DNA from 2 places in the Paraburkholderia edwinii genome. Region 2 is predicted to be linked to the other one. Evidence: riboswitches for the same ligand, from Rfam matches in the RefSeq annotation. Region 2 holds a riboswitch; the other holds the start of a gene.
The links. Region 2 has a riboswitch for thiamine pyrophosphate ahead of KZJ38_RS03240 (FAD-dependent oxidoreductase). Riboswitches for the same ligand answer to the same signal wherever they lie in the genome.

Region 1: another riboswitch for thiamine pyrophosphate. It lies ahead of thiC (phosphomethylpyrimidine synthase ThiC); the one in region 2 lies ahead of KZJ38_RS03240 (FAD-dependent oxidoreductase).

The regions. Positions count from the first base shown of each region.
Region 1 covers NZ_CP080095.1:3,286,629-3,292,041, reverse strand. Annotated here, with positions in the region: gene KZJ38_RS14545 (hypothetical protein) at 1-153, opposite strand, end outside; gene KZJ38_RS14540 (glycine zipper 2TM domain-containing protein) at 375-587, opposite strand; gene thiC (phosphomethylpyrimidine synthase ThiC) at 877-2,823, opposite strand; TPP riboswitch at 2,915-3,072, opposite strand; gene KZJ38_RS14530 (cytochrome b/b6 domain-containing protein) at 3,234-3,908, shown strand; gene KZJ38_RS14525 (molybdopterin-dependent oxidoreductase) at 3,919-4,695, shown strand; gene KZJ38_RS14520 (pentapeptide MXKDX repeat protein) at 4,795-5,052, shown strand; gene KZJ38_RS14515 (EamA family transporter) at 5,330-5,413, shown strand, end outside.
Region 2 covers NZ_CP080095.1:739,597-745,009, reverse strand. Annotated here, with positions in the region: gene thiE (thiamine phosphate synthase) at 1-355, opposite strand, end outside; gene KZJ38_RS03250 (thiazole synthase) at 352-1,176, opposite strand; gene thiS (sulfur carrier protein ThiS) at 1,332-1,529, opposite strand; gene KZJ38_RS03240 (FAD-dependent oxidoreductase) at 1,577-2,785, opposite strand; TPP riboswitch at 3,009-3,118, opposite strand; gene KZJ38_RS03235 (ABC transporter ATP-binding protein/permease) at 3,595-5,328, shown strand.

The sequences.
Region 1 (5,413 bases), 2.4 Mb from region 2:
ACCCGGTGTGACGCCGGTCGTCGCGTAAGGAGACGGATACGGCGCTGCGCCGTAGTAACCGTAGGGATAAGGCCCGACGTAGTAGCAGCCGGATAGCGCAAGGGTAAAAGCGGCAGCGCCGCTCACGCGAGCCGCGGCGGGAAACGGTTTCATGACGTGCTCCTGATACGGGTCGCGACGCCATGCTGCCGTGGCGCGCATTCATTGATGCGACGAGCTTACGTCAGCAGTGCAATGCACGCGTTGCAAAGTGGTTACTGCATATTTCACAGCGTTGCAAAAGATCGCGGCGCGTGAGACGCATCGCACGTCTTATGCGCGCTCGCGATTTTCGTATGCGGCTCGTTTGTGTCGTTTGCGACCTCACGTGCCAACTACTTGCCAACCTCATGACCGATAAGACCGCCCGCCGCGGCGCCACCCACCGTCGACAGACCCGTGCCGCCGATCGCCGCGCCGGCCGCCGCGCCGACACCTGCGCCAACCGCTGTATCGCGCCCTTGACGCGACATGTCACCGCACGCCGAGAGACCCGCGACGAAGATCGCCATTGCTGCACACGCTCCGATTCGCTTCAACGATTTCATGATCTCGCTCCTTATTCTTGAACGGGCAGAGTGCGATCCGTCCGCAGCCCTTCAACCCTTACGGATCATGGTATCGCCGGGTGCGGTTTCGATTTGTGTGAGCTTGTCAGCAAAGCGTCTGTTCGGTAATGAAATGTTTCATTGCGGCCCGATTCTTGCGGCGCTTCGCAGGCGCGAGTGCATACTCGACAAAAAGCCCGCGCGTCCAATCGAACGGCGGGCTTTGTATCGCACCGCGTCACGCAAAGATTGCGCACGCGAATGCGTTAAGGCCTGAAAGAGGTGCTTTTTACTGCCGCTGATAAATCTCGGCGCCGCTCTTCACAAACTCGACGGCCTTCACTTCCATGCCTTTGCGCAGCGCTTCGTCGTCGCTCACACCCTGTTGCGCGGCGAACTCACGCACGTCCTGCGTGATTTTCATCGAGCAGAAGTGCGGTCCGCACATCGAGCAGAAGTGTGCAACTTTGGCGGAATCTTTCGGCAGCGTTTCGTCGTGGAATTCGCGCGCCTTGTCCGGATCGAGGCCGAGGTTGAACTGATCTTCCCAGCGGAATTCGAAGCGCGCCTTCGAGAGCGCGTTATCGCGCACCTGCGCGCCCGGATGACCCTTTGCCAGATCGGCCGCGTGCGCCGCAAGCTTGTACGTGATGATGCCTTCCTTCACGTCGTCCTTGTTCGGCAAGCCGAGGTGTTCCTTCGGCGTCACGTAGCAGAGCATCGCGGTGCCGAACCAGCCGATCATCGCGGCGCCGATACCCGACGTGATGTGATCGTAGCCCGGCGCGATGTCGGTCGTGAGCGGCCCGAGCGTGTAGAACGGCGCTTCGTCGCACCATTCCAGCTGCAGGTCCATATTCTCCTTGATCAACTGCATCGGCACATGGCCCGGGCCTTCGATCATCACTTGCACGTCGTGCTTCCACGCGATCTGGGTGAGCTCGCCGAGCGTCTTCAGTTCGCCGAGTTGCGCTTCGTCGTTGGCGTCGTAGATCGAGCCGGGACGCAGGCCGTCGCCGAGCGAGAAGCTCACGTCGTACGCCTTCATGATTTCGCAGATGTCCTCGAAGTGCTCATAGAGGAACGACTCGCGATGATGCGCGAGACACCACTTCGCCATGATCGAGCCGCCGCGCGACACGATGCCCGTCATCCGGTTCGCGGTGAGCGGCACGTATTGCAGGCGCACGCCCGCGTGAATCGTGAAGTAGTCGACGCCCTGTTCGGCCTGCTCGATCAGCGTGTCGCGGAAAATTTCCCACGTCAGATCCTCGGCTTTGCCGTTCACCTTCTCGAGGGCCTGATAGATCGGTACCGTGCCGATCGGCACCGGGCTATTGCGGATGATCCATTCACGCGTTTCATGAATGTGCTTGCCGGTCGACAGGTCCATGACCGTGTCGCCGCCCCAGCGGATCGCCCAGGTCATCTTGTCGACTTCCTCGCCGATCGACGACGTGACGGCCGAATTGCCGATGTTCGCGTTGATCTTCACAAGGAAGTTGCGGCCGATGATCATCGGCTCGCTTTCCGGGTGATTGATGTTGGCTGGAATGATTGCGCGGCCGCGCGCGACTTCCTCGCGCACAAACTCGGGCGTGATTTCCTTCAGCGCATTTGCGCCGGGCGCCGCTGCGCCGAATGCGGTTGCGCCGAACGCCTGGCCCGGATGCTGGCGGCCCATCATCGCGGCGAGCTTGGCCCCGTTCGGGCCGCTCGTGCGCAGGCTTTCGAGGTATTCGGCACGCCGCTGGTTTTCGCGAATCGCGATGTACTCCATTTCGGGCGTGACAATGCCTTTCTTCGCATAGTGCATTTGCGACACGTTCGCGCCGGCTACGGCGCGGCGCGGCGTGCGGTGCAGGCCCGGGAAGCGCAATTGCGCGGTGGCCGGGTCGGCTGCGCGTTCGCGACCGTAATCGCTCGACAGGCCGTCGAGCGACACGGTGTCGCCGCGCGCTTCGATCCAGCGCTGGCGCAGCGCGGGCAGGCCGGCGCGGATATCGATGCGCGCGTCGGGGTCCGTGTACGGGCCCGACGTGTCGTAGACATAGATCGGCGGATTCTTCTCGCCGCCGAAGCCGGTCGGCGTATCGGCTTGCGTGATCTCGCGCATCGGCACGCGAATATCGGGCTGCGACCCGGTGACGTAAACCTTGCGCGAATTCGGCAGCGGCTCGACGGCAGCTGCATCGACATGCGCTTCGGCGGAAATGAACTTCGGGTTGGCGTTCACGTGGCTCTCCTGTGGCGGACCGCTTTCTGGTTGCGCTACACGGGAGACGAGAGGAAGTGGGACGGGTTCGCGAGAGGCTTGCAGCTTAATGTGGCGGAACCCGAACGCTTCCCTGCGCTGGCATTATCCAGATCAGGTTCAAAGGGTATTTCTCACCCACGCTACGCGATATTGGCTGCCGACCGTCGAGCAGGCTCGATCTGAAATCGGCGGACAACGATGCGTAACGCAGGACCCCCGCGTTAGCAGCGGACAAGATAACCTGGCTTGGCCTCGTTTGGCAAAGCTTTTGGCACCGCTTTGGGCAAATTTCTTTGACAGGAATTTGTCGGCAAAAAAATTATGGATGCGGCTGTCATATCGGCGGCGGGGTGGCGACAAACGTGCAGATCTGAATAACGGAGTCTGCCATGCAACCTTACGCGAAGCTTGTCGTCCGCCCCGGCGACACGCATCCCCAAGGCGATAGCCACGCCGCGCCGCCGCCTGCTGCCGGTTCGCGCACGATTCATCCGCTCTGGGTGCGGGTCGGGCACTGGCTCAATGCGATCGCCGCGATCGTCATGATGCTGTCGGGCTGGCGCATCTACGACGCGTCGCCGGTGTTTCACGGCTTCGAGATTCCGCCGAACCTCACCTTGGGCGGCTGGCTCGGCGGTGCGCTGCAATGGCATTTCGCGGGGATGTGGCTGCTCGTGTTCAACGGCATCGTCTATCTCGCGCTGAACCTCGCAAGCGGGCGCTTCGCTCGCAAGTTCTTTCCGCTGTCGCCGCGCGCGATTCTGCGTGACTTTTTCGCGGCGCTGACCGGCAAGCTGTCGCACGCGGACCTCTCGCATTACAACGCGGTGCAGAAGTTCGCGTATCTGTTCGTGATCTGCGATCTGATCGTGCTCGTGCTGTCGGGCCTCGCAATCTGGAAGTCGGTGCAGTTTCCGCTGTTGCGCGAACTGATGGGCGGCTACGACAACGCACGCGTCGTGCACTTCTGTGCGATGGCGCTGATGGCGGCGTTTATCGCCGTGCACCTCGCGATGGTGGCGCTCGTGCCGCGCTCGCTGATCGCCATGCTGCGTGGCCGGTAAGGAGAACGCGATGAACGACAAACTCAAACCGGCCCATAAACTCGACCGTCAATCGATCCTGCAGGACGCGCAGCGCGAACTCGCCATGCCGTCGCGGCGCCTCTTCGGCAAGCAGTTGCTGACCTTGGGCGGTCTGTCGATGCTGACCGGCTGTTCGCTGACCGACGACGAATCGGTCAACAAGTTTCTCACCGCGGTATCGCGGCTCAACGACAGCGCGCAGGCGTTGCTGTTCAGCCCGACGCAGCTCGCGCCGACTTATACGGAAGCGCAGATCACGCGCCCGTTCCCGTTCAACGCGTATTACGGCATCGACCAGGTGCCGCATGTCGATGAAGCTTCGTACCGTCTGCAGCTGAGCGGCCTCGTCACGGGCAAGCGGACATGGACGCTGCCCGAACTCGTCGCGCTGCCGCACGAGGAACAGATCACGCGGCATATCTGCGTCGAAGGCTGGAGTGCGGTCGGCCGCTGGGGCGGCACGCGGTTCGGCGATTTCCTGAAGCGCGTCGGCGCCGATACGAGCGCGAAGTACGTCGGCTTCAAATGCGCGGACGACTACTACGAAAGCATCGACATGGCCACGGCGCTGCATCCGCAGACGCTGCTCGCATTCGATTACGACGGCGAGCGTCTGCCCGCGAAATACGGCTTCCCGATGAAGCTGCGGATGCCGACCAAGCTCGGCTACAAGAATCCGAAGCACATCGTCGAGATTTTCGTCACGAATAAGTATCCCGGCGGCTACTGGAGCGATCAGGGATACAACTGGTTCGGAGGCAGCTGATGTGCGTCATTGCTCGCGCGATGGCTTGCAGCAGCAGCCTCGGAAGGCACCCGGCACCGCCGGTACATAGAGGCAACACATACACACACGGAGTCAATCATGAAGAAACTCGCAATGGCAGCAATGGCAGTGGCATTCCTCGCAACGGGCACGGCCGCGTTCGCACAGGCAAGCGGCGCGATGTCGAACGACGCGATGTCGCATGACGCAAAGGGCGGTGCGATGTCCCACGACAACATGTCTCACGACAGCATGTCGAAGTCGGGCTCGAAGGACAAAATGAAGCACGACAGCATGAAGAAGGGCGACGACGCGATGGGCATGAGTCACGAAGCGTCGGGCGCGATGAGCCACTAAACGGCAGGCGATCGAGCCAGGGTAGCGCGTCGGCGGCGGCACGGCGCGCGAACGTTTCGTTACGATTGCGTCGCCGTTATTTCGACGGCAGGCGGAACGGTTACTGCATAATTGCAGGGCGTCGTTTTACAGCGCCTATCTACCGTTCCACTGCCATGCGTTTCCGCCCAGTCCGTTTTGCCGCCGCCGCGCCCCTTTGCGCGGCGTGCCCCGCCGTGTTGCCGCCTGACCGTCGTGGTCCGGCGCGAGCGTCGAGGGGCAGCGGCAGGCGGCGCCCATGCGCGTAAATCTGCCTGCGCGTTTCCCGTTCCGGTTGCCCGAATCGACGGGCGGGCGCATCGTGCTCGCGCTGGCGGTCGTC
Region 2 (5,413 bases):
CGAGAAACGCGGCGAGTGCGGCGATCCAGTCTTCGGCCAGTTGTCCTTCGAGCCGGTAGCGTTCGCCGCCGAGTTGCAGCGTCGCGCCGTTTTTGCCCGCTTCGATCACGCCCGCGCCTTGCACGAGCCAGCGCGCGATCTGCTCGCCATGTTGCTCATGCTGGTGCTGCTCGTCGGCGACCACGATCAGATCGCCGCCGTTCGGCGCATCGGGCGCGGTCAGGCAGATGCGCCACGGCGCGTGCGTCGGCGGCCAGTCGCCGAGACGCGCGCGAATCCGTTCAGCGGCTTCCGTCAATTCATCGGCGGGCGGCCAGAAGAGGTCGCGGCCGGTCAGCTTCAGCGTATCGGTCATGCCGCGGCGCTCCCGTCCTGGTGCCAGAAGGGCATGCCGACGACCGGCGTGCTCGCATGCGCGGCTTCACGTTCGGCCATCGGGCCCGCGAGATACGCAGTGCGCCCCGCTTCAACGCCGAGCGCGAACGCGCGCGCCATCGTCTCAGGATGCGTGGCCTGCGACACGGCCGTGTTCAGCAGCACGCCATCGAAGCCCCACTCCATCACCTGGCTCGCATGCGACGGCACGCCGAGCCCCGCATCGACGATCAGCGGCACATCGGGGAGCCGCTCACGCAGCACGCGTAAGCCATACGGATTGATGAGGCCTTTGCCCGTGCCGATCGGCGCGCCCCACGGCATCAGCGCTTCGCAGCCCGCGTCGAGCAGGCGCCGGCCGATCACGAGGTCTTCAGTGCAGTACGGCAGCACCTTGAAGCCGTCCTTGACGAGCTTCGCGGCCGCCTCAATGAGACCGACCGGATCGGGCTGCAGCGTGTAGTCGTCGCCGATCAGCTCGAGCTTGATCCAGTCGGTTTCGAAGACTTCGCGCGCCATCTGCGCGGTCGTGATCACTTCGCCGACCGTCTGGCAGCCGGCCGTATTCGGCAGCAGCGGCACGGCGTGGCGCTTGAGCAGGTCGAAGAAACCCGCCTGCGCGCCGCCCTCGCTCATCTGCCGGCGCAATGCGACGGTGACCATGCCGGGCCGCGCCGCTTCGATCGAATCGGATAGCGATTGCAGCGACGGATAGCGCGACGTGCCGAGCAGCACGCGGCTCGCGAAAGTCTCGCCGTAAAGCGTCAGCGCGTCGGCGGGCGCGGATTGAGTAGAAGTCATCGGTCAGTCCTTGCCTGTGGCAGTTGCCTGGGTCGTTGCCCTGTGTCTCTTGTGGTGCTTGTGCTTGCGAAGCTTGAGCTTGCGCAGCATGCGATGCCGTTGATGCTAGCGAAGCAGCAGCGAATGCGCGGTTGCCTCGGGTTGCACGACGAAACTCAACCGCCTGCCACCGGGTGCACGACGTCGAGCCGGTCGCCGGTGTGCAAAGCGCGCGCCGCATGCTGCTTGCGCGCGACGAAGTCGCCGTTCAGCGCGACCGCGAACGGCGGCTGCGCGCCGAACGCGGCGAGCGCATCGGCGACGGTCGCGCCTTCCGGCAACGACAGCGGCTTCTGGTTGATTTGAATGTCCATAATCGTGTGTCTCAATGTTTGTTTAAGCGCCGGTCTCTCGAGCCTGTTCACGCGGACTCGCGCACGGCGTCGCGCGACTTCGGATGATCGACGTGGAACAGCTCGTTCCAGTGCGCCTGCAAACGCCAGCCGGCGAATGCGTCGAGGTCGGCGATAGCGCCATCGGCAAGCGCGAGCGCGAAGCGGACTGCCTCATCCGCGACTTCCGGCGCGATCATGTAACCATGACGGTAGAGGCCGTTCACGCGCAGCGTCTGCGCACCGTCCCAGACGATGGCCGGACGATGGTCCGGCAGCGTCGGCCGGCACTGCGAGTTCAGCTCCAGAATGCGCGCCTCGCCGAAGCCCGGATGCACGGAAAACGCAGCGCTGAGCAGTTCGAGCGCCGAACGCACGCTGACCGGCGACATATCCTCGCCTTCCACTTCGGTCGCGCCGATCACGTACAGATCGTTCTGCTTCGGCGCGATATACAGCGGGTAGCGCGGATGCAGCAGCCGTACCGGACGCGCAAGTCCGATGCCCGGCGCGTGCACGCGCGCGACTTCGCCGCGGATGCCGCGCAGCGTCGGCAACACCGGTTTCGCGCCGAGCCCGCGGCAATCGATCGTGATGCGCGCGGCGGGCAGTTCGCGGTCGTCGATCGCCGTGTTCCAGTGCGTCTCGACGCCGCGCTCCGCGAGCCCCGCGGCCAGCGCGGCCAGCACCTGCCGGTTATCGAGCTGTCCTTCGTGCGGCAGCAGCCAGCCTTGCGTAAAGCGGCCCGCAAGCGCCGGCTCGGCCGCATTGATCTGCGCACCCGACAGCGAGAACAAACCGCCTTCGAGCAGTTCCGCCGGCGCATTCGCGCGTAGCCGCCGCTCGAACAGCGGCGCCTCGCTGCGATCGCCGTGATGCCACACGACGAGCGTGCCGTTACGCTGAAAAAACACCGGCTCCGGCAGTTCGGCGATGATGCGCGGCCAGCTGTCGAGCGACGCGGCGCCAAGGCGCGTGATCAGCAACTCCGCGCTTGCGGCTTCGGCAAGCGGCGCGAGCATCGCGGCCGCAACCCAGGCGGCCGATTGCGTGCCGGCCGCGTCGCCGCGCTCGTATAGCGCGACGCGGCGCCCTGCGCCGGCAAGTCGCCAGGCGACGAGCCGTCCGCAGAGACCGCCGCCGATCACAGCGAAATCGGGCACCTCGCCACGCTGGACGCCAGCCTGTGCCCGAACGGGCGCACCGACCCGCGCAGCGGATTGCTCACGCGCCGTCATGTCGCCTGCTCCTTGCGCGGCGCAGCAAACCACCACGCGACGCGTCGAGCGCCATGCGGACAAGCGGGACAGAGAACTGAAGATTGAGCGGTCATCGGATCCTTTCCGTACGGCAACAAAACGCACGTACCCAAGGACGAAACACGCGGAGGCGGCTGCGGATGCAGAGGCAGGAGAACCCGCCGGGCAGCAACCTTCAGAATGAAAGGCAGCGCGGCAGGAAACGAAAGACTTCGAAACTTCCCGCGCCGGTATTACCCGGATCGGGTGCGAAGGGTCTCTCTCAGCCTCGCCGCGACGTGTATCCGCGCCAAAGCACCCCTGTTTCGTCGAGGTCATTAGACCATAAAAGGCTCGTCGCGAAAACCCGAGGGATTACGGGCCTGTCTACGTGGGCAGCGGACGTATGCGATGCGGCACCACGCCGGCGCGCTGCCAGCGCGCAAAAAACCCATCCGCGATTCGACGCGCGAGACCATGCGCGAGCCGATGGACAAGGCTGAGTGCGGCCCGGCAAATTCAATATGAGCCATCCTGGCGCCTCTGACATAATGCGCGACACGCAGTCGGTATTGAGAGCGGACAGCGGGACCGAAACCCGGGCCCGGCCGTTCTGGCCACTACTCCGCCCGAGGACCGATGCACGTTATCGGGCACACCCCGGGCATTCCCATTAAGCTCCGGTTAAGCCGCGGCCGCGACAATCGCGCCTCGATGGACTACCGGCGAACGCGTCGCTCTACGCCACCCGTGCGGCCCCCGCGCATCGCGACGAGTTGCTTCACCCAACGCCGTTTCAAAGGACAGATATGGCCGAAAACCCGAACAGCTCCGCGGACATCACCGCGTGGGGTCTCATCAAGCCCTACTGGGTGTCCGAGGACCGATGGCGCGCATGGGGCCTGCTCGTGATCGTCATCGCGATGAATATGACGATGGTGGCCGCCAACGTCTGGTTCAACCGCTGGCAAGGCATCTTCTTCGATGCGATCCAGCAATACAATTACCCCGTTTTCAAGCATTCGCTGCTGCAGTTCACGGTCATCGCGCTCGCGCTGATTCTGCTCGGTTCCTATCGCACGTACTTTCGCCAGATGCTCGAATTCCGCTGGCGGCAGTGGCTCACCACAAAGTATCTGAACGAATGGCTCGGCGACGATGCGTACTACCGCATCGAGCGCGACCGTCTCGCCGACAACCCCGACCAGCGGGTTTCCGCCGACCTGCAAGGCCTCGCGAGCACGACGCTGAACCTGTCGCTCGGGCTGCTGTCGACCACCGTCACGCTGTTCTCGTTCATCGTGATCCTGTGGAATCTGTCCGGTTCGCTCGCGTTTCACATGTTCGGCACTGAAATCTCGATTCCCGGATACATGGTGTGGGTCGCGCTGATCTACGCGGCGATCGGTTCGTGGATCACGCACAAGGTGAACCACCCGCTCGTGTCGATCAACTACCAGCAGCAGCGCGTCGAAGCGGACTTCCGTTTTTCGTTGATCCGCATTCGCGAAAACGCCGATCAGATCGCGCTCTATCAGGGTGAAGCGGCCGAAGAGAAATCGCTGCAGGGCGTGTTCGGTCACATTCGCGACAACTGGCGGCTCGTCATGCGCTTCACGCGGCGGCTCTCGATTGTCGTGATCAGCTATTCGCAGCTCGCGATCGTGTTTCCGTATATCGCGGCCGCGCCGAAGTATTTTACGAAGTCGATTACGTTCGGCGTCTATCAGCAGGTGACGAGCGCGTTCGGCACAGTCAGCGATTCGTTCTCGTGGTTTATCAACAATTACGATTCGCTCGCCGAATGGCGCGCTACCGTCAACCGTCTGCGGGAATTCCATCGCGTGATGAAAGACCAGCATCTGCATGAGTCGGTGGTGGGCGGCACCGCACACGGCGGCATCAACACGCATCTGACCGACACGCAGTTGCTCGACGTGAAGGACCTCATGCTGAAGCGTCCGGACGGGCAACCGATCGCGTCGATTGGCTCGTTCCGGATCGCACCGAAATCGCGCTGGCTCGTGCGCGGTCCGTCGGGCGCCGGCAAGAGCACGCTGCTGCGCGCACTCGCCGGACTGTGGCCGTTCGGCGAAGGCACGATCGAAGCGCCGGCGGGGGCGAAGCTGCTGTTTATTCCGCAGCGCAGTTATCTGCCGATCGGCACGTTGAAGGGCGCGCTCTGCTACCCGTCGCTCGACGACGCGTTCAGCGACGAAGCGTGCCGCGAAGTGCTGACCGCCTGCCGGCTGCCCGAACTCGCGACACGTCTTACCGAGTCCGCGCATTGGGAACGCACGCTTTCGCCGGGCGAACAGCAGCGCGTCGCCGCGGCGCGCGCGTTGTTGCAAAAGCCCGACTTCCTGTTCCTCGACGAAGCGACGAGCGCGCTCGATCCGGACAACGAAGCCGCGATCTACACGGCGCTGAACGAGCGGCTGGTTGATGCGGCGATCGTCAGCGTGGCGCATCGCAAGACGCTCGAGGCGTTCCACGACCAGACGCTCTACGTCGAGCGCGCGGTGGAACGCGAGGCCGCTTAGTGGGGCCACGCAGTGAAGCCGCGTATTGAGGCCTCGCAGTGAGGCCTCGCAGTAAGGCCTCATAGGCCGGAGCGCGCATCACATT